One region of the Selenomonas oralis genome, then DNA from elsewhere that is predicted to be linked to it. Evidence: riboswitches for the same ligand, from Rfam matches in the RefSeq annotation. Region 1 holds a riboswitch; each other region holds the start of a gene.

Region 1 (4,551 bases):
ATCATTGAAACCAATATGGAGACGATTGGCGGTTCGGCGTTGACAGACAAAGCAATCGACGTGCCCGAGGGAGAAGTATCGCGTACGGATATCCCGATCACCTATGTTCCTGCACGCAATTTGATTTTTCTCAGCTATGCCTTAGGATATGCTGAAGTGATAGGAGCGCATCGTATCTACATTGGTGTGAACAGCGTTGATTATTCGGGCTATCCGGACTGCCGTCCGGAATTTATCGACCATTTTCAAATTCTTGCCGATTATTCGACGAAAGCTGCTCATAAAGGTGAACGCATCGAGATCATGACACCTTTGCAGCAACTTTCAAAGAAGGATATTATTCTTCTGGCAGTACGCCTCAAGGCGCCGCTGGAGCTTACGCACAGCTGCTATAAGGGCGGGGAAAAAGCCTGCGGCATCTGTGACAGCTGCAAGCTGCGTTTGCAGGGCTTCCAACAAGCTGGAATTGATGATCCCGTTGAATACGAAATAAAATGATGGATGATGAAAAATCATGTTGAAAGATATACAGAAAAATGCGGATGAACGTGGTATCGATATACAGCATGTCGGCATCAAGGATGCACATCTGCCGTTTCGCGTCAAAGAGAAGTGCGGCGGTTTCCAAGAAGTTTTGGCACGTATTCGTTTTACCGTTTCTTTGCCGAAGGAATACAAGGGAACACATATGAGCCGCTTCCTGGAGATTCTTCATCGCTGGTGCGACAAACCTGTGGCAGAAAAAGAGATGGAGGAGATGCTGGAGGAAGCACTCGTTCGTCTTGAGGCACAAACAGCAAAACTGAGGCTTTCTTTCAAATATTTTATTGCTAAAAGGGCACCTGTGAGCGGTAAAAAATCTGTTCTGGATTTGGACTGCTTCTTTGAGGGAGAGAAGAAGTCGGGAGAGCCGATGGCGTTTCGTCTTGGCGTCACCGTTCCGGCTACGTCGCTTTGTCCGTGCAGTAAGGCAATTGCGCGTTATGGTGCGCATAACCAGAGAAGTCTTTTACAAGTTGTTGTCGAATTCAGACCATCCGCATCATGCATTTTTATCGAGGATTTGGCTGCTTTAGTAGAAGACCAAGCTTCGTGTTCGATCTATCCTCTGTTGAAACGTGAGGATGAAAAGTATGTGACGGAAAAGGCTTATGAGCGGCCGAAGTTTGTCGAGGATATTCTGCGCGATATTGTGCTTGTCTTGCGTCCCTTGCAAGGACTGCATTGGTTTTCTGTTGTTTGCGAGAATTTTGAGTCTATTCATAACCATAGTGCTTATGCGAGCCATGAGGAGTTTGTGGGGCACAGTGAGTAGATCAATGGTCGGATGTTTGATAGCTGTACAGGAGGAGGTATCGCATGAAGATGTTCTGCAAGCGCTTTGTTTTGCCGCTTTTGCTTGTTTTCATTATCTCTGGTGCGGTTATCTATTCCACTGTTGATATCAATACGCTTACAAACCTTACGGCGTTTAAACCTTGGTCGATTGTACTTGCGCTTATCTGTGTGGGACTTGGGCTGACGCTTGACGGTACGCGTCTCATGCATCTTGTGAAAATTTCAGATGAAAAAATTACGCTGTCCCAGGCCGTACAAGTTGTTTTTGGTAACTACTTTCTTGCGCTTTTGACACCTGGCGCAACGGGAGGGGCAGTCGCCCAACTCATGTTTTTGCGTCATGCGGGAATTCCCGCAGGCAAAGCGACAGTGCTTGTCATTGTGCGGACACTGGTTTCGATTCTCTTTCTTATTTGTTGTATGCCGTTCATTTTTCTCCATGATACAGGTATTTTGCCAGGGATTGATAACCATACATTGATGTTGATTTCCATTGCGGCTTTTATCGTTATCATGCTGATTGTTGCGGCAGCTCGTACGAATGTCCTCGATTATGTTGTACTGCGCTTCACAAAACATGCAAAGGACGAACGCAGAAAAAAAATTATGGCATTTTATCGCGACATTAAGACCGGTGTACATCTTCTTGCATCGTCGCCTAAAAGTATGATACGCATTTTTTTTGAATCGGGACTCAGTCTCATATTTATCTATGCGATTGTACCGTGTCTTCTCCTTGGACTTGGCGTGACGGATGCCGATTGGTATACTGTCATGGGTCGCATGATTTTTCTTAATATGCTGCTCTATTTCACACCTACCCCAGGCGGCTCAGGAATTGCTGAAGGAGGCTTTGTCTTTCTTTTCGCTGATTCCGTTCCGGCAGGTACCGTTGGTATTCTTGCCGTTTGCTGGCGTCTTATTGCGGAGTATATCCCGTTTTTCATAGGACTTTATTATACGCTGAAGATTTTTGGTCGGGATTTCCTCAATCGTCAATTAGAACATTAAAAATAAGGTAATTCTTGCAAATCAAAATAGTTGTTTCCAAAGAAAATCTTGTATCTTTTTCTTGCTACACACTTTTATATGATGTATAATTACTTTCAGTAATATAAAACTTCATACGGTACGTCATAAGTGTCGCCGACCTATATCGGCGAGCGATGAGAGGAAAATGGGTGAAAGACCCATGCTGTCCCGCAGCTGTAATCGGGGAATTTGTTTCCATGGGAAGCGCTGAAATCGCTGTTTCTGATGAAAGTGCTGAATGCATCGGCACTTCCTGACATGTCACTGGGGAAAACCCGGGAAGACGGAAACAAACGATGATCCGAGAGCCAGAAAGCCTGCTTATGATAAGATTCATTGCTTGACTTACGAGAGATGGGGAGATGGATGCCAAGGCGTATTCCGATGGGGGAATATGTCCTTGGTATTCCGCGCTTTGTGGGAAGCACCGCATGTCCTGTCGTTGGTCGATGGACATGCGGTTTTCTTATGGAAACGCCGCAAGATCTGCGTTTCTGAATAAAAATCCTTCGCTGAGATTTCGGGAGGATTTTGCAGGAGTAATTTTTGATTTTGTAAGGAGATGAGGTATTGCATTGAAAGGAAAAGATTTGATACGTCGCCTGTGTCAGATGCTCATCACGCTTTTGGGCGTTACATTCTTGACATTCGGTCTGACGTATCTCGCTCCCGGTGATCCTGTAGAGATGATCCTGGAGACCGGCGATACGATGGTGTCGCAGGAAACTATCGAAAAGACACGTCACGAATTGGGGCTTGACCGTCCCTTCCATGAGCAGTATCTGCACTGGCTTTCCGGCTTGCTGCATGGCGATATGGGCATGAGCTATTCCGCCAAGATGCCGGTTGCTGAAAAGCTTGAGCAGAATCTTCTCGGCACGCTGCTTTTGGCAGGAACAGCAACCTTGATGATGCTCGTCGTTTCTGTGCCTTGCGGAGTCATCGCAGCTTTATATCGCAACCGTTGGCCGGATTATTTGATTCGCGGCGTGTCCTTTCTCGGCGTTTCGATGCCAAGCTTCTGGGTCGGCTTGCTGCTTCTCTTTGTCTTCGGTTTGAAATTGGGACTGTTCCCGATTTCGGGCGGCGAGGTCACTCTGGAAGGGCTGATTCTTCCGTCTGCAACCCTGGCGATCCTCCTGTCTTCCAAGTATACGAGGCAGGTGCGTACCGCCGTGCTCGAAGAGTTCAGTCAGGATTACGTCATCGGCGCCAAGGCTCGCGGTCTGTCCATGCAGCGCATTCTGTGGCGCCATGTGCTGCCCAATGCGTTTTTGCCGCTCATCACGCTCTTCGGTTTGGCTCTAGGCTGGCTCTTGGGCGGTGTGGCGATCGTCGAGATCGTCTTCGGCTGGCCCGGCATAGGCCGCCTGGCGGTGCGGGCGATCGAGATGCGAGACTATCCGTTGTTGGAGGGATTCGTTCTCTGGACAGCCATCTTCTACATGGTGGTCAACTTCCTTGTGGATCTGTCCTATGTATATCTTGATCCGCGCCTGAAGAAGGGGGCGAAATCATGAGCAAGGACGCAAAGCTCCTGCGCTTCTATTCCATATTGGCAGGGTTGATCTTCCTCACAGCGCTTCTCGCGCCCTTCATCTTGACGCAGGATCCCTATGAGTCGTCGATGCAGCAGGCATTTCTGCCGCCTTCCGCCGAGCATTGGTTCGGAACGGATAAACTCGGGCGCGATCTCTTTACGCGCGTGATTTACGGCGCGCGCATATCGGTGTTCATGTCTTTGACGGTCGTCATCCTCATCGCCGGCATCGGCTCTGCCATCGGCGTCGTTGCCGGCTATGTCGGCGGCAAGGTGGATACGATCATCATGCGCTTTGCCGATATGTTCCTCGCCTTTCCGGGCATCGTGCTGGCGATCGCCATTGCGGGCATGATGGGCGGCAGCGTGGTCAATGCCATCCTCGCCCTTGTCGCCGTCGGTTGGACGAAGTATGCACGCCTGGCGCGCAGCATGACGCTGAAGGTGCGCCAGCAGGATTATATCGCGGCGGCTGTGACGAACGGCACGCGTCCCGTGCAGATGTTTTTCCGCCATATCGCGCCCAATATCCTTTCCATCATACTGGTGACGGCAGCCGTCGATATCGGGGCGATGATGATGGAGCTGGCAGGTCTTTCGTTCCTGGGCTTTGGCGCGCAACCGCCGACGCCGGAATGGGG
Region 2 (4,551 bases), 230 kb from region 1:
GCCAGAAGCAGTGCGCCGGACAGCAAAATGGGGATGCCGGCATACTGCACGTTTTCATAGGACGCATTGGCAAAGCTCCCCATGAGCCAATACGTAATGGCAGGCAGCTTATCGTAGGGATCTGCAACATACTTGATGATCGAGATCAAAGCGCTGAACACAGCCGAAACAATCATACCCGACAACACGAGCGACAGGGAAGAAACCTGTCCGCGCACACGGGCCAGCGAATAGGTAAACGCGACGCTGACCAGACCGAAAAGCATCGCCAAAGCCATGGAAAAGCCGTTAACGCCGGAAAGGAGGATGCCGAGAGCGGCTCCAAAGGCCGCTCCTGAGCTCACGCCAAGCACGCCGGGACTGACGAGCGGGTTGCGGAATATCCCCTGAAAGGCCGCACCCGCAAGCGCAAGCCCCGCACCAACCAAGGCATCGAGCAGGATACGGGGCATACGCAGCTTCCATAGAACCGCATATCCCATCGTATCCGTCCCCTCTCCGAAAAGCCCGCCCGTGAGAACGCCGGCAATTTCCGAAAGATCCATGCCGTATCGCCCACCCAAAAGCGAAAGCGCGGCACTGCCTGCAAGAAGAAGCAGCGTGCAAAGCCAAATCAAGGCCAGTCGTCCCCTTGTGTTTTTCAACATATCACCTCTTCAGCAAATAACCGTTCGCAAAGCCTGTGCTTCTCCTTCACTTAAAGCGCCAATGCTGCGTTCCATTTCGTTTGGAGTATTTCATCCAGATCTTCCTGCTGCAGCTCATAGTGGAAATATTTCCGATAGAAATCCGTAAGGAGCGGACGCATCTCATAGTCTCCGAACACCTCCGGATGCAGGACCTTGCCCAGCCAGCGCATCATGAGCGGCGTCTCGACGCAAGGCGCGTCCCAACGATAGATGCCTAAAGGCGCCTTATAGACACGCCGGTTCTTTACGGCGTCCAAATTGCTCCAGTCCTGTCCGTCATAAGCGTTGCGGTAAATATCCTCCGGCGTAAAATCCGAAAAATTGCTCAGGATGATGACATCGGGATTCCACGACATCACCTGTTCCATCGTGATTTTCGGCCATTGATCCTCGACATCTACAACATTTTCACCGCCGGCAGCTTCGATCATAATCTTGTTGACGGAGCGCGTGCCGGCTGCCGTCAGCTGCTCATTCTGCAAATAGAGTACTTTCGGGCGCGGCTTTCCCTCCAGCTCCTTCGCCTTTTCCTTAAAATAAGCTTCGCTTTCCTTGTGGTAAGCGATCAGGGCGTTTGCCTCTTCCTGCTTGTTCAATATATCGCCGAGGAGCGCGATGCCCTTCTGCACGTCTTCCAACGTGCCATAGCGGATCTTGACAGCGGGGATGCCCATGCTCGCAAGTTTCTCGCCGACCTCCGGCTGATAATCCCAAATAACTGCCAAGTCAGGGCGCAGCTTGGCAATCTCTTCGTAATTCACATTGAAATTGCGGTCGACGAACGTATCGTTGACCTCCGCCATCTTCGGCGCCATCTTGCGCAGCATGCTCTTTTTGTAAGCGGCCATAGCAGACGGGTGCATACCGACAAGCTTCTCCGAACTGCCGTCCACGGCATAGACGATGGAAGCCCACGGCACGGGAACCACGACCATTCTCTGCGGATCCTTCTTGATCTTGACTTCCGCGCCGGTAAGATCCGTCACCATCTTCGTCTCTGAAGTCTTCTCTCCCTCTTGGCTCGTACCGCCGCAGCCCGCAGCGAAGAAAAAGCATGTGAGCAGTGCAAACGCACAAACCCAAAGCTTTGTCCTGCGATACATCGTGAGATCCATCCTGTCGCCTCCTAAACAATTCTTCAACAAATCCACCTAGAAAAATCTCCCCCCTGAAAGCTCAAGGGGGAGAAACATCATTTTCTTTTATTTGCTCTTCAGAGCGTCCCATGCCTCGTTCGCACGATCTACGAAGAGGTCGCGAATGGCCTTGTTCTCGCCGAGACCATGGATGTAGGTCTTGACCTTGAAGCCTTCGCTCTCGAGCACGGACTTATGGGAATCCGGCTCAGCGCCTGCCATGTCGTTGTTTGCATGGTCGCCGGCGACCATCATCATCGGCATGAGCGTAACCGTGTCAATACCCTTTGCTTTGAGCTGCGGAATGATGTCCTCAAGGCTCGGCCAGCCCTCGACGGTGTAGATGAACGTATTCTTGAGATTCATCTTGTCGATGCCGTCCTGGATGACAGCGTAGTAGGCATTGGCCGGATGCGGCGTGCCGTGCGCCATGACGAGGATTGCCTCGTTGTCCGCTACCTTGGGGAACTGCGTCGAAAGCGCCTTCAGAGTCTCCGCAACATCGTCGCGCTGCTCTTCCTGACCCTGCCAGTACATGAGCGTCGTGCCGAGCGTCATCTTCTTGAAATCGTTCTTATACTCGTTGAAGATAGCCTTGTCATAAGCGTACTCCATACCGGGAATGACATCGAGGGAACAGAGCGCCACACGCGTATAGCCGTCCTTCTTCAACTGCTTCAAAGCCGCTTCAGGCGTGGGAATGTCAATGCCTTCCTTCTCCTTGATGCGGTCAACGATGATATGCGACGTAAACGCCAGCTCGACCTTTACGCCGGGATGAGCCGCCTGAATGGCCTTGACCGTCGCCTCAATCGTCTTCGCACGCGAATCTTTGTACGTTGTGCCGAAGCTCATGACAAGAATGGCATCCTTGTTCGGAAGCTTCTGGAGCTTGGGGTTCTCATTCTTCAAAAGGCCGATCTGAGAAGCCTCAAGGAGCGCCGGTGTCGGATTCTTTACCTCAGGGTTCAGCATGTAGCCGGCATGAGCCGCAGGCGCACCGATAGCAAAAATTGCGCTGCAGGCAAGGGACATGGCCAGCATCCTTTTGAAATTCTTCTTCATGAAAGCATCTCTCCTTTAAAATGATTACGTAAGGAAATATAGCAAGCCCTGGCCTAAATGCAGCATCAGCCAAGGCGGGCTTGAAAAAAGAAAGCTCCGGGTCTCCACCCCCGGAGCTGCTGCAGAGCAGCAAAAGAGAACTGGATCGGAAATAATATATGAGCAATGCTTTCCCCTGTAGCCAAGCCGCAGGGAAAACTCTCCGCCGAAAATAAGCCCCTTTGCCCGCGTGGGGAAGGGGGTTTTCGGAGGGGAGGCACTACAAAAGAAAACCCGGCCTCAGCCGGGATTCATTGCGTTGCGCAATAATCCCCTTCCCCATCACTCGCAGGTCAAACGGTGATTGTCAGCTAGGCAGTTCTCCTGGCTCCAGGTCATCGCTCCTCTGCGCCTTCCCAGGGACATTCCCCAGTGACATCATGCAGATTCACTCGCTGTTACAGTGGCGGGACCGCTCCGGCATTTACCGGATTCCCTATTAAGTCTTGCGACACCTAACCCAATCGATATGGAGTTTTTATGGTTCTATGAACCTCATGTATTATGGTAGCACTCATTCCTATGTTTGTCAACACCCTTTTCAGGATATTTTAGGAATTTCCCAAATTAGGTCAAGAGAACATCGACAGACCTTTCGATGGTATAAAACCAGGAAACTTCCTTCTAGAAGTCAACCTGCTCCATCTCCTCGCGTGACTTGTCACAGCGCAGCTCCTGATTTTTCACGCTGACCTGCGTGCCCGGCGCGACCGACTTCGTGATAAACGCATTGCCGCCGATGACGGCGCCCTTGCCTATGACCGTATTGCCGCCGAGGATCGAGGCGCCGGAGTAGATGGTCACATAATCCTCGATGGTCGGATGGCGCTTCTTATCCTTCAGCATACGGCCGCCCTTCGTCGAGAGCGCCCCCAAAGTTACCCCCTGATAGATTTTCACATGCTCGCCGATTTCCGTCGTCTCACCGATGACAATGCCCGTAGCATGGTCGATGAAAAAGCTCCTGCCAATCGTCGCGCCCGGGTGGATATCCACACCCGTACAGCTGTGCGCATACTCGGACATGATGCGCGGAATCACGGGAACGTCGAGCACATGAAGCTCATGCGCGAGACGGTGCACGGTGATCGCGTACAGTCCTGGATAGGAGTAAATGATCTCCGCCTCGCTCGACGCCGCAGGATCTCCCTCGAATGTCGCATGAACATCCAATTCGATGTAGGAGCGGATCTTCGGTATGGCGCGGAAAAAGGCAAGTGTGATCTCCTGGGCTCGGTCAGCAATATCGCCTTCCGTTTGCACGTTCGAGCATTTGCACGGCAGAGCGATGGCGATCTGTTTGTTCAGCAGGTACGCCACATCCTCTATAACCATCGTCATATTGTTCTCAACGCTGTAGACGCGGTAGTGCTCATCCTTGAAATAGCCCGGAAAAACAATGCGCACGAGTTTGTCGAGAATATCGATGACCGTCTTCTTGTCCGGGCGGCAAAAGACATCCATCTTGTCAATAATACGCTCCTGTCTGTAATCCTCCAGGATGTCGTTGATGATGCCATGCAGGTTCTCCGCTATGATGTCCGCCATTCTTCCACTTCTCTTTCCTAGTAATGTTCAGCCGCTACGCGAAACGGCATGACCTGCTTTCAATGCCGCACTGC
Region 3 (4,551 bases), 310 kb from region 1:
TGACACGATATACCTCTTCCATCATGGACTCCGTGAAAATCTCACGCGGCTCCCCCTGAGCGTACACTTCCCCCTTCTGTAAAATGATAATCTCATCAGCAAATTTCGCGGCCAAATCGAGATGGTGCAACGTTACCAATGTCGTAAATTGATTTTCGCGGGTCAATCTTTTCAATAAGGTCAGCAGCTTGAATTGCTTATGCAAATCCAGCGCACTGGTAGGTTCGTCGAACAGCAATACCGTAGGTTCCCTTACCAGTGCCTGCGCAATAAACACAAGCTGCCGCTGCCCTCCGCTCAGAGCCATGATGCTGCGAGAAGCAAGCTCCTGCATATTCAACCGCTGCAGCACTTCCTCCGTCGCTCGAATATCTTCCTCTTTGACGCGGAAAGACAGCGAGCCCATACGCCCCAGCATGACGATCTCAAAGACCGTCAGATTGATTTTGCAGTCGTTGTCCTGAGACAGATAGCTTACCGTGCTGCTGAGTTCCTCGGACGAATATGTCTCAGCCAGCTTGCCGTTGATGCGGATATCCCCTTTGCCCGACAAGATTCCTATGATCGTTTTCAAGAGCGTTGATTTCCCTGCGCCGTTCGTTCCGATTACAGCCGTCAGTTTTCCGGTCTGAGCAACAAAATCAACACCCCGCAATATATTCTTTTGGGAATCGGAGGAATATCCAAAGGTCAAATTATGAACTTCAATCATTTGAAATAACTCCTTTTCCTAGTCAATACCAACGAGAAGAAAAAGGGGACACCGATGATTGCCGTCACAATACCAATCGGAAACATCGCCCCGGGAATCAGCATTTTACTGCCAATGGACGCCAGCGATAAGATCGCCATTCCGCACACTGCAGAGAGAGGCAGGAAATACCGCTGATCCTCACCGACCAGCATCCTCGCAATATGCGGTCCGACGATGCCGATAAAGCCGATCGTTCCCACGAAGGACACGGCGACTGCGGTGATGATCGATATGAAAAGAAAAACTTTGACTCTCAGACGCTCGACATTGATCCCCAAACCGGCGGCCTTTTCATCCCCCAGCTTCAGTGCCGTCAGCCGCCACGATTCGCGCATCATAAGCGGAAGCATCAGGAGCAGTACGATGAAAACAATGGAGATGTTCAGCCAAGTTGCTTTTGACAGACTGCCCATCGTCCAAAAAACAATGTTCTGGAGAGCTTCGGGCGTTGCCATATACTGCATCAGAGATTGAAGCGCCTGGAACAAGAACATCATGCCAATACCGGCAAGGATCATTGTCTCAGAGGAAAAACTCTTGATCTTATTGATGGAGTATATGAAGAAACTCGTCAGTCCTGCGAATATAAACGCACCGAAAGGCACCATGAACTCACCCAGAAACTCCAGTGAGCTCAGTCCGACCACAACCACGAGGGAGGCGCCGAACCCCGCGCCTGCCGATATGCCGAGGGTATAGGGGCTAGAGAGCGGATTATCGAGAATCGTCTGCATTCCCGCCCCGGCAATCCCCAGAGAAGCCCCGACGAGCAAAGCCATGACGGCCGTCGGAAGCCGAATCGACCAAACGATGACATTCGCGTTTTTGGAAACCTCCGGCGACTGTATCACCGCCAGCCAAACATCCTGTGGCGTGAGCGAGGCCGGGCCTACAATCACGTCGGTCATAAAACTTATTGCACAAATCAGCAGCCCGAGCAAAATAAAGATGATTTTGCGGTAACTCTGCTTTTTGTAGTCAAAATGATCCTTCATCTCTTCCACTATGTTAAGCCCTTTCCTAATTCAAATGCATGAACCAAATTCCCCCATAGGAGAACGGAAGAAATTTTTCGTAGAATTCCTTGAGCGTGCCTTCCGGATCAACATCTGCGAACTCTTCGGGATAGTACGTCTTGGCCAGATACTCAAATACAGCGCAGTCGTAGACCTCACGCGGCAATCCATGATGAGCCGAATAGATCTGCTTGTTCTTGACTGCTTTCAGCTGATTCCAACCATCGCGCTGTGTAAATGCCTTCAAGAGCTCCTGAGAATTCTCTTCGCTTGTTTCAAATCCGAGGCGCATGGCAGTAGCCTTTTTCGGCCAATAGGAGCCCATGATCATGATGATGTCGGGATCCTTTTCCAGAATAAATTCGGGATTGACAGGACCCGCCGATGCGACTACATCTTTTGTAATGAGATCGGCGCCGCACACCGTTGCCAAGGCACCCCATGCAACCTTGCTGCTGTATGCAGTGCCAAATCCTTCTGGTCCTTCATTGCCCGTCTCAATATAGACCGTCGGTTTCGGCTTGTTGATCTTATTGACGCGGTCGGTGACCCTTGTCACGTGCTCCGTATAAAACTTCTTGAGCTCTTCCGCGCGCTCCTCCTTGCCCAACGCCTTGCCGATGGCTTCAATCGAACGCTGATGATTTTCAAGCTTCTCCGCATGATAGTCGATATAAATAGTCGGTATTCCGGCTGCATCGATCTTCGGCTTCACATCGGATTCGTACTGATCTTTCATGTACAACGGGATAAAGATGACATCCGGATTCAGAGAAATCACCTTTTCCGTATCGAAGGTTTTTTCATTCACAGCGCCGATGAGAGGAATCTTTTCCAATTCCGGAAGATCCGCTTTGAAATGATTCCACATATCCACACGATATTTGCTTAAAGACGGATCAATCCCAACGATGATATTGGCAACATCCTTGCCTGTCAGTGCCGCCATCGTCATAAACGCACCGCCCGAAGCACTCCACTGCACAACGACGCGTTCTGCCGGCTTTTTCAACGTGACTGTCTGTCCTGTTACATCCGTAATCTCAATGGGCTTGTCATTCTGCGCCGCATCCTTCTTCACATCTCCTGAACCTCCGCAGGCCGTGAAAATCATGCTGACCATCAGAAGAAGAACCGTAACAACGGAAACCATATACTTCTTTGTCTGAAACATGAAAACACCTCGTTCTTTAATTTTTTGAGACCACCTCTTGTTGATTCCACCGAATCATTGCCGATCCGGATACGGTCAAACACAATTTGCCTTTGCTCCTGCCATCACCTTCTCCCCAATCTTCTCTTCTGCCTCCGGATTCAGATCCTTCTTCTATATAATTTTTCTGCACTCCATATCATCAGCAACGGCGCGTTCACGATGAAGTTCTCTGCCGCCCTCGCTCCATACAAAAAGCCCGTTTCCCCATCCAAAGGAAACGGGCTGTAATCTCAGCTGCTCAAAAAACACCATACCGAATAAGCTCAGGCATAGTATGAGCATCCATGTATACAAAATCTCCATCCCCGTCACTCGCAGGTCAATCGGTGATTGTCAACTAGGCAGTTCTCCTGGCTTCAGTTCATCGTTTCTTTGCGCCTTCCCAAGAAAAACTCTCAGTGACCAAGAACGCTGTGCGTCCTTCTGCAAAGTCGCTCGCTGCTACAGTGGCGTGACCGCTTTGGCTTGCACCAAATTCCCTATTAAGTCCAAAGACACCCAATTCAATCATATAAAATTTTTATTATATAATAACATGAGACTTGTAACGTGTCAATCAAAACCTTCAGGCAGATGGATTGGGTCTGCCTTGTAGCAGGTTTTGACGCTCGCATAGCCGGTCTTGCTCTTTACCGTCTTCGTGCCCGTAACCGTGAGTTTCCTGCCGTCGGCACAGAGATAGGCGTCTTCGTCGCTGAGATAGGTCATGTTCTCGAAACGCCCGATGTCATTCTTCCAAGCCCGGGTCTTTGCTCGTTCGTAGTTGTTCGGCTTGATGTAGGCCGCCTGCCCATTCGCTTTGAGATAGACGTAGTTCTCTTCGCTTTCATAACCAGCGTCGGCGATGACCTTGGCATAGCGCTCCTTCGTATGCGCATGAAAATCTTCTAGGAACGGGATGAGCATCGTCGTATCTGTCGGTTGCGGTCCAACCGTTGCCCATGTGATGAATTCTGCATCGACGCCGCATTGGATATTGTAGGCCGGCTTCAGTTGTCCGTTTCGCATCGCATCTTCTTTCATCCGCATAAAGGTCGCATCGGGATCCGTCTTGGCGAAGCTGTTGCGCGTTCCCATGATGCGGAGCTTTTTCTGGTAATCTTTCCAGCGTGCGATGAATTCGTCCAGTTTCTCCAGCATCTTTTGCAGCATGCTTTTGCGCCGTCCACTCCCATGAACGAAGACGAGGCCTTGCTCCTTCTGCAGACGTTTCAGTTGCTTGCGCATCTTCTAAAGAAAGTTCACATCGCGTCGGCAAGCCGTCTCAATTCTTCGAGAGCTGAAGAGATGGTTCATGCCAGAATAGATAAGAATGGCGAGCAGTTGCCTGGGGGACGCCAGATTTTTGTCGATACGTCCATAGGTGCGATAGAGCGCGGTTAGATCCATCCCTCCGATACATTGGCGGAGCAGGCGAACCGGGTCATTCTTGGGAATCTGTATTTCAAAATTCAGGGGCAAGCAGGGTTGATAAGTTTCGCCCCATGCGGTATAGGCTGGTTGTAAAATTAGGTTTTTTTGCATAAGTCTATTTTACACCCGCCTCCGCCCTTTTGCTAGGGCGG

Evidence for each region. Region 1 has a riboswitch for cobalamin ahead of nikB (nickel ABC transporter permease). Riboswitches for the same ligand answer to the same signal wherever they lie in the genome.
Region 2: another riboswitch for cobalamin. It lies ahead of ACRTGH_RS12030 (sirohydrochlorin cobaltochelatase); the one in region 1 lies ahead of nikB (nickel ABC transporter permease).
Region 3: another riboswitch for cobalamin. It lies ahead of ACRTGH_RS00215 (ABC transporter substrate-binding protein); the one in region 1 lies ahead of nikB (nickel ABC transporter permease).

Annotation. Positions count from the first base shown of each region.
Region 1 is NZ_CP194411.1:2,331,436-2,335,986, reverse strand. It holds gene queC (7-cyano-7-deazaguanine synthase QueC) at 1-498, shown strand, start outside; gene folE2 (GTP cyclohydrolase FolE2) at 515-1,315, shown strand; gene ACRTGH_RS11040 (lysylphosphatidylglycerol synthase transmembrane domain-containing protein) at 1,360-2,349, shown strand; cobalamin riboswitch at 2,460-2,709, shown strand; gene nikB (nickel ABC transporter permease) at 2,946-3,890, shown strand; gene nikC (nickel transporter permease) at 3,887-4,551, shown strand, end outside.
Region 2 is NZ_CP194411.1:2,558,206-2,562,756, forward strand. It holds gene ACRTGH_RS12020 (FecCD family ABC transporter permease) at 1-647, opposite strand, end outside; gene ACRTGH_RS12025 (ABC transporter substrate-binding protein) at 698-1,804, opposite strand; gene ACRTGH_RS12030 (sirohydrochlorin cobaltochelatase) at 1,892-2,890, opposite strand; cobalamin riboswitch at 3,227-3,403, opposite strand; gene ACRTGH_RS12035 (serine O-acetyltransferase) at 3,554-4,477, opposite strand.
Region 3 is NZ_CP194411.1:44,801-49,351, forward strand. It holds gene ACRTGH_RS00205 (ABC transporter ATP-binding protein) at 1-712, opposite strand, end outside; gene ACRTGH_RS00210 (FecCD family ABC transporter permease) at 709-1,749, opposite strand; gene ACRTGH_RS00215 (ABC transporter substrate-binding protein) at 1,775-2,944, opposite strand; cobalamin riboswitch at 3,310-3,503, opposite strand; gene ACRTGH_RS00220 (transposase) at 3,539-4,138, opposite strand; gene ACRTGH_RS12245 (transposase) at 4,217-4,510, opposite strand.